One region of the Flavobacterium sp. RNTU_13 genome, then DNA from elsewhere that is predicted to be linked to it. Evidence: riboswitches for the same ligand, from Rfam matches in the RefSeq annotation. Region 1 holds a riboswitch; the other holds the start of a gene.

Region 1 (4,433 bases):
TTTAATTCCAGTTCGCCTATGTTGTCTATTCCTAGGTTGAATATCTCATCGGGTTTTGCTATGTATCCAAACGAGTGGGCAAGGAGGATAATCAGCTTATATTTGGCATCAAAACCGCCGGTATCCAGTATGGGGTTGCTTTCGGCAAAGCCAAGGTCTTGTGCCTGTTTTAGCGCGTCGTTATAGCTGAGGTTTTCAGTAAAGGTTTTGGTAAGTATATAATTGGTACTACCATTAACAATACCTTCAATAGAATCGAGCAAGTCGTTATCATAGTATTCTTCCAGGTTTCTTATTATGGGCATACTGGCACAGGCTGCGGCCTCATACAATAGTGGAACATTATATTCACGTTGCAGTTCTAGCAGTTCCAGGAAATGCTCTGCCACCATTTTTTTGTTAGCGCTAACCACTGCTTTGCCTTTTTTAAGTGCAGCCGAAACAATTTCAAACGCTGCATCGGCATCGTCTATCAGTTCTACTACTACGTTTATTTCTTCATCGTTAAGAATATCGTTTTTGTCGTAAGTAAAATGCTCGGCACTTATTTCACGTTCCTTATCTTTATTCTTAACACAAATGTTTTTAATGTTAGCCTTAAGCGCGGGTGTTTTTTCCAGTACCTCGTACAGGCCGTGACCTACTACGCCAAACCCAAACAGCCCTATATTTAATTGCTTTCTTGCCATTACTTCTTCCTTAGTTGATAGTTGATTAAAAATTAAGCTATGGCATTTTCTACATTAGACTGGGCGTTTACCGCTACAGCAAAAGCCTGCTTTAGGTCATCGATTAGGTCATCGGCATCTTCAAGCCCCACACTCAGGCGGATAAGGCTATCCGTAACACCGCTTTGATAACGCTTTTCTGCCGGAATAGATTTGTGAGTCATTTCACATGGTAAACACAGCAGGCTCTTCACGCCACCAAGGCTTTCGGCAAGTTTAAACAGTTTAGTGCTGCTTACAATTTTGCTGGCAAGTTCTTTATCATCAATTACAAGGTCAAATGCTACCACACCGCCAAAGTATTTTTGTTGCTTTTTAGCTATGTCGTGGTTGTGGTGCGTTTCAAGACCAGGATAATAAACGTTCTTAATGAGTTTTTCGCTTTGCAGGTATTCTGCTACTTTCTGGGCGTTTTCGCCATGTGCTTTAATACGAAGGCTTAGGGTTTCTATACCGCGAATAACCAACCAACTGTCGAACGGCCCAAGAATGGCACCCGAAGCATTTTGTATGAATTTGATTTTATCCCCAAGTTCCGGGGTAGCGGTTACTACAAGGCCGGCAATAAGATCGCTGTGGCCCGAAAGGTATTTTGTCGCACTGTGTACTACGATGTCGGCACCAAGATTAAGCGGCTTCTGCGCTACTGGCGAAGCAAACGTATTGTCTACGCAGAGTAGTACGTTGTTGGCTTTGGCTATTTTGGCAATCGCCTCAATGTCTGAAATTTTAAGGGTAGGGTTTGTAGGCGACTCTATCCAGATAAGTTTTGTTTTATCGGTAATCGCTTTGGCCACATTCTCTGCGTAAGTAGTGTCTACGTATTTGATGCTGATGCCAAATTTTTGGTACACATGGGTAAACAACCTGAAAGCACCACCGTAAATATCGTCAACTGCTATAACCTCGTCGCCGGCGCTCAGTAATTTTATAACGGCGTCTATGGCAGCAAGGCCACTGGCAAAGGCGTAGCCGTTAGTGCCGTTTTCAAGTTGTGCTATAGTATCTTCCAGTACTTTACGGGTAGGGTTGTTGCTGCGTGCATAGTCAAAACCTTTGTGCACGCCCGGCGCTTCCTGAACGAAAGTTGATGTTTGGTAAATAGGCACCGATATGCTGCCGGTTAGTGGATCTATTGGCAGGTTGTTCAGGATTGCAGTTTGTTCTTTCATTTTTTTCGAATTAATTTTTGTTAAACATGTTGTTTCTCAAAAACTATTCAAAGCCAGGTATCGGAAAGAACTTAAAATAAAAAAGCCTTCCCGACAAGTCAGAAAGGCATATATGATAAATTATATATTTGCTGTTTCTTACTTATCTTTCCCCACCAGGGCGGGGTTGAATGTGGCACCTTATCTTGCTGAAATGCAGGACAGGTTGCCAAGACGTCATAGGGTCAATTCCCTCGGTCTTTCTGGATAAGAATAATGTTTGATGAACGTGCTGCAAAGGTAACGCAGGAGTTTTTTAATTTCCAAACGTTTTTCAATAAAAATTTTTAGGCATTCACTAAATTTGTATATAATGATTTGTTATTCAGGTGTTTAATTTTGTGTCAAAACCTGTGAAATTGTAATAAAAACGATAGCTAGTAAAGCTAGTGCTATACCAAAATAGTTTTTTATTGTAAGTTTTTCCTTAAATAAAAACATTCCGGCTAAACTTCCCGTAACTATAACACCCATGTTCATGGCGGCAAAAACCGTTGACGGATTTTCGGCAAATTCTTTATGGGCTTTCAGGTAAAAAAGTATGTTGCCAAAGTTAAAAATCCCTATTAGCAAACCGTAGGCAAAGTTGATGGCTTTTATTTTTTTAGCCTTAAAAGTTACTTCATAAATCACGCCAAGTGTTGTTATTACTAAAGCGCCCATAAACACAATGCTTAATGATGTTGTGTAAGGAACATTCGGTAAAATGGCTACTTTTTTAAATAATGTATCAACGAGGCCGAAGCCAAGTAATACCACCGCCGGGTACATCCAGGCATTTTTTTGACCCTCTGTTTCTTCTTTTTTTGAAAGGATGAGTAGCAGTGCAGGAAACCCCACTGCCAGCCCTATTAATTTCCAGCTATTAAAGTTTTCATGGAAAATAAACCATGCAGCAAGGATGGGTATAAATAGCGATAACCGTTGTGCGGCGTCGGTTTTTACAATACCCACATATTTTACAGACAATGCCAAAAACAGGAATATAGATGGCAATAACACCATTAGTGCGGTTAATTCCGGCCAATGGGCGGTGTACTGCTTCAGGTGTGGTTCCGGGGCAAAAAATGCGTAGCAAAGTAGTAACGCCACCATGTAATTGCTAAGTATCATCTGCGAGTTACGGCGGGTATTTTTTGCCGCTATCTTGAAAATTATACCAACAGATACACTGCAAAATATACTCAGTAGTAAATAAAGCATCGGTATTAAATTTGTTTGTGCAAAGGTACAATTTAATGGAATAGCACTACAAATGCCCGTTATGGTAATTGCAGTATCTTTAAAAAACGTAATTTTGATAAAAACAATTGCTGTGAAAAGGTTATTTCTTTTACTGGTTTTATGTACAACTGCACTATATGCCCAGCAGGACGCATGGGTTTATTTTTCAGATAAGCCAGATACGGATTATTATTTGGCGCATCCGCTGGAAATGCTTTCTCAAAAGGCATTAGATCGGCGTGCAGCCCACAACGTAACACTCGATGATAAAGATGTGCCTATACATCCTGATTATCTTAACAGTGTAGCTGCTTCATCCGGCATAACAGTAATGGCAAAGAGCAAATGGCTTAATGCAGTCCATGTACGTGGAGAATTTGCAGACATTAATGCCCTGAGGGATTTTTCATTTGTGTCGTCTATAGAATTTGCAGATAAAACATTAAACAACAGGCGCGGTAGTGGAGTAACTGCTACGGCGCAGCGTACCGTTAACAAGAACCTTAGCGTGCATGCTAACTTTAATTATGGCGCGGCGGCTACCCAAATAGAAATGTTAAACGGACATTTGCTACACCAAAATGGATTTACCGGTGCTGGTGTAACAATAGCGGTGCTTGATGCTGGTTTCCCGGGTTCTGATACTAGTGTGCTTACGGAGCGTGCCCGGCAAAATGGAAAATTACTTGGAGGTTATAACTTTGTAGAGGGGTCAGACAATGTGTATACTGGAGGGAATCACGGTACCATGGTGCTAAGCACTATGGCCGGCTATGCTGATGGTTCTTTTGTAGGTACAGCACCCGATGCTAATTACTATCTGTTTGTTACCGAAAGTATGACCTATGAGAACCCCGTAGAGGAGTCGTTTTGGGTGGCAGCTGCCGAACAGGCAGATAGCCTTGGTGTAGATGTGATTAATACCTCTTTGGGCTATTTCAGGTTTGATAACCCATCGTATGATCATACCTACGAAGAAATAAACGGACAAACTGCTTTTATTACCCGTGGTGCTAATGTCGGCTTTACACGCGGTATGTTTTTAGTTACTTCGGCAGGTAATAGCGCAGCTACCTCAGATCCTCATATCTCAGTTCCTGCAGATGCTTTTAACACGCTGACTTTAGGAGCCGTAGATTCTTCGGAAGAAATTGCCTACTTCAGTTCTTTAGGTCCTTCGTATGATGGTCGTATAAAACCCGATGTAGTAGCTATGGGACTTGGGGTTTCTGTAGGGAGTACAGATGGCAGTATAACATCGGCGAGTGGT
Region 2 (4,433 bases), on a different contig from region 1:
ACCACATTCATACCCGCCATAAGGTTAATTTCAATTACCTCAATGGGTTTGGTAGCGGTAAGGCGTGCTTCCTCTACATCTACCTCTATAAACTCGTCTACACCCTTAACCAGTGCATGGGTTAAGCGTTCCTGTACCGGAAGGCTGCGCCATTCCTGAGCCTGCTTTTCAGTAACTTTAGCATCGCCTTTTATGTTTTCGGCAAAAGCCAGAAGGCGTTCGGTAGCATCATCCCTGCGATCCAGGAGAACATCTTCTACGTGTTCCAGTAGCTCTTTGTCTATATCGTCGTAAACCTCTATCATTTCGGGGTTTACAATACCCATATCCATACCGTGCTGTATGGCGTGGTACAAAAATGCCGAGTGCATGGCCTCTCTCACCTTGTCGTTACCACGGAACGAGAACGATACGTTACTCACCCCGCCGCTTACGTGGGCGTAAGGCAGGTTAGTACGGATCCACTTTGTAGCCAGGAAAAAGTCGACTGCGTTGCGGCGGTGTTCTTCCATACCTGTGGCTACCGGGAAAATGTTAGGGTCGAAAATAATGTCTTCCGGAGGGAAGCCTACTTTTTCAACTAATATATCATAACTGCGTTTACATATTTCTATACGGCGCTCGTAAGTATCGGCCTGGCCTTTTTCGTCAAAAGCCATGATGATGGCTGCTGCACCGTAGCGTTTTATCTTTTTAGCGTGGTCTATAAAAAGTTCCTCGCCCTCTTTAAGGCTTATGGAGTTTACCACGCTTTTGCCCTGAGCCACTTTTAGCCCTGCCTCAATGATTTCCCATTTAGAACTGTCTATCATTAAAGGCACACGGGCAATATCAGGTTCAGAAGCTATCAGGTTCAGGAACTTGGTCATGGCATACACGCCATCCAGCATCCCCTCATCCATATTCACGTCGATAATCTGCGCGCCGCCTTCTACCTGAGCACGGGCTATGTCCAGCGCTTCCTCGTATTTTTCTTCCTTAATTAAACGCAGGAATTTACGCGAACCAGTTACGTTAGTACGTTCGCCCACGTTAATAAAGTTACTCTCAGGCGTAACCACGAGCGGTTCCAAACCACTCAACTTCAAATATCTTTCTTCTCCGGCCATCTATATAGTTACCTCAATTTTTCTCGGTTGATATTCAGCAGCAACTTCAGCAATAAGGCGGATGTGCTCCGGCGTAGTGCCACAACAACCGCCAATTATATTAATCAGGTTGTCATTAAGGTATTCCCTGATGAGCGCCTGCATTTCTTCCGGTGTTTGGTCGTACTGGCCAAAGGCGTTTGGTAAACCTGCATTTGGGTGTGCCGAAACGCTGAATTGCGTGTTGTGTGCCAACCTGCGCAGGTACGGTTTTAGCTGGTCTGCACCAAGGGCGCAGTTAAAGCCAACACTTAATAATGGTATATGCGAAATGGAAATCAGGAATGCCTCTACCGTTTGTCCGCTTAGGGTACGCCCCGAAGCATCGGTAATCGTACCGCTCACCATAATGGGAATATCAAGGTTACGTTCGTCCTTCACTTCCTCTATGGCAAAAAGTGCCGCTTTGGCATTAAGCGTGTCGAATATGGTTTCGACCAAAAGTATGTCGCAACCGCCATCAATCAGCGCATTAACCTGTTCTTTATAAGCAATGCGAAGATCGTCAAAGGTTACGGCACGGTAGCCCGGGTCGTTTACATCGGGGCTCATACTGGCGGTACGGTTTGTAGGGCCTATAGAGCCTGCTACAAAACGTGGTTTGTCAGGGTTGGCCGCTGTAAACTCGTTGGCAACTTCTTTTGCAAGGCGAGCCGATTCATAATTTAGTTCGTAAACTAAATCTTCCATGTGGTAATCCGCCATGCCTATGGTGGTGCCGCTAAAGGTATTGGTTTCCACAATATCGGCTCCGGCAGCAAAGTACTGGCGGTGAACATCTTTAATGGCTTCGGGCTGGGTAAGGCTCAGCAGGTCGTTATTGCCCTTAAGTGGGTGCGGAAAATCCTTAAAGCGTTCGCCGCGAAAGTCTTCTTCGGTAAAGTTATGGCGCTGCAGCATGGTTCCCATGGCTCCATCAAGTATCAAAATGCGTTGAGCAAGCGCGTTGTGTATTTCAGACATAATCCTTTTGTTCAAGGTTTAAAGTTTCAGGTTATGTAACCTAAAATTTGTTTCTTACATTATGTCATCAGGTGGGGTAGAAGGGAGGAAGAAATTCCGTTTCTGTTATCTATCCACGCATGGCGTAGTAGAATGTAGCACCTTCTTTACAGGGAAAGGGTTGCTAAGGCTTCGCAGGGTCTAATCCCTCCACCTTTCGTGATAACATGATTCAATTGTGTTAAAGAATACTGCAAAAGTACTATATAGATTTGTAGAATACAAATAATTTGTTTGCTGTGAATTTTTGTTAAATTTACCAATAACCAACATAATTTATCAATGAACAATATTGTTACGGCATTTGCAGATGAGTTTGGTAATAACTCCTTTGATTTTGAAAAACAAGGAACGCACTTCATTGTTGCAGCAGTTATCTGCAAGAATGATAATCTTGCAAAATTATATGAAGACATAAATATCCTTAGAAAGAAGCATAATTTTCAATCAGGTGAAATGAAGTCTAGTGGTGTAGCAGGAAATCACTCCAGAAGAAAACGGATTTTAGAGGATATTGCAAAACTGGACATAAGTGTGTATTCTGTAGTTGTAGATAAAAGAAAGTTATATGGCAAGGGGTTTTCAATAAAAAAGTCTTTCTACAAGTATTTGAACAATTTAGTTTATAAAGAGCTTTACAGAACTTTTCCAAAGTTAGAGCTTTATGTTGATGAACATGGGGGTAATGATTTTATGTTGGAGTTTAAAAAGTATGTACATAAGAATCACGATTTAAATCTGTTTTCTGGTTCAGATTTTGGACTAGTAGAAAGTGATAAAAGTTTCTATATTCAAATTGCTGACTTTGTTGCAGGTACCTTAGGTTATGTTTTTGATGAAAAGAAGAAGTCAGAGCACAGTGGAACCTTTCTGGAAATTTTAAAACCAATTATTACGAGTATTGATGAATTTCCAAAAGATTACTCATTTGAGGAACTGATGGAATCTAATATTGACGAGAATTTTGATCCATCGATTGCTTCGGTTTGTTATCAGCGAATTAGCAAATTTTTGAATAATGTGAACGGAGACAGTCAGCAGAAGATTGACCAAATAAAATTTTTAAAGCTTCTTCTTCTTTTTCAGAGGTCTAATCCTAAAAATAAATTTATAACGACCAAGGAAATATTCAGTCACCTGAATCAGAGTCGTTCGGAGAATCTAAAAGAAGAATATTTTCGGTCTAAAGTTGTTGGTAGTTTAAGGGATCAAGGAATTCTTATAGCATCAGGAAGAGATGGATATAAAATTCCATCGAATGCCAAAGATTTAGACACATTTGTAAAGCACGGCAAGAGGATTGTAGTACCTATGCTGAATAGGATACAGCAGGCAAGAGATGCAATAAGATTAGCAACTGGTAATGAATTGGATATTTTAGCAAAAAATGAGCTTAAAGAATTGAAAAACTTATTAGATAGATGGAGTTGATACTGTTTCATATACCATAAAAAAAGCAGCCTATGCGGCTGCTTCCTTTGTTTTTCCGGCTACTTGCAGTATGGCATCATACAGCGCATTGCCTGCGGCAGAGGCATCGCCGGGTACTGATTTTATAAAACGGTAGCCCAGCCCGCGGGTATCGGTAAGGAACTTAATGCCCTTCTCAAAATTCTCCGGCAGGTACTGCACCGTTTCGTTAATCGATACTATGCTGAAGCCCATGCGTACCAGGTTAGGGTACTCGGCAGGGAGTTCGGCATTTGGCGAGGCATCTACCACAATCACGTTATGCAGGTCGTGCTCCAATATATACTCTACCACATCGTCTATTTTAAACGGTATGGCAAAGCGTATAAAGTTGGCCTCCCAGGCATAACCGTCGGCATCCTTTTCAAAAAAAGCCACACTACTATTGGTTATCACCGGAAAACGTATTTCGGGTGCGGGCGTGGCTATATCATCCCGTTCTTTAATTACTTTATTTATTAAGGCGCTCCCGGCATTGCCTATGCCAAAGAGTATTATGTTTATGGTATGTGCCATTGATTTTTCTTTTTGTATTTTTTTAAGCTTTCTAAAGGAAAGCGCTTTGTGTTCTTACTATAGTGTAACGTGTCATTTTGTTTTGTGAGCTTTGTGAAAAACCTTCGTGTTCTTTGAGGTAAAAAAACTCCCAAAGCTTTTGTGTTGACTTCACTCTTTAAAAGAGAAAACTGCCTTCGGCGGTAGGCCAAAGGCAGGCCTCAACAAACAAAAAAACAACAACTTAAACAAACTTATATTGGTTTAACCGCAAGGCTTTATGCTCTTGAAACGGGTTGTATTGTAACAGCTACAAGG

Evidence for each region. Region 1 has a riboswitch for S-adenosylmethionine ahead of ACLI08_RS10430 (trans-sulfuration enzyme family protein). Riboswitches for the same ligand answer to the same signal wherever they lie in the genome.
Region 2: another riboswitch for S-adenosylmethionine. It lies ahead of ACLI08_RS01115 (homocysteine S-methyltransferase family protein); the one in region 1 lies ahead of ACLI08_RS10430 (trans-sulfuration enzyme family protein).

What each region holds. Positions count from the first base shown of each region.
Region 1 covers NZ_JBKJHB010000004.1:22,847-27,279, reverse strand. Annotated here, with positions in the region: gene ACLI08_RS10435 (homoserine dehydrogenase) at 1-689, opposite strand, end outside; gene ACLI08_RS10430 (trans-sulfuration enzyme family protein) at 722-1,900, opposite strand; SAM riboswitch class I at 2,040-2,153, opposite strand; gene ACLI08_RS10425 (EamA/RhaT family transporter) at 2,273-3,142, opposite strand; gene ACLI08_RS10420 (S8 family serine peptidase) at 3,255-4,433, shown strand, end outside.
Region 2 covers NZ_JBKJHB010000001.1:249,426-253,858, reverse strand. Annotated here, with positions in the region: gene metH (methionine synthase) at 1-1,109, opposite strand, end outside; gene ACLI08_RS01115 (homocysteine S-methyltransferase family protein) at 1,110-2,111, opposite strand; SAM riboswitch class I at 2,214-2,319, opposite strand; gene ACLI08_RS01110 (DUF3800 domain-containing protein) at 2,433-3,581, shown strand; gene ACLI08_RS01105 (hypothetical protein) at 3,612-4,136, opposite strand.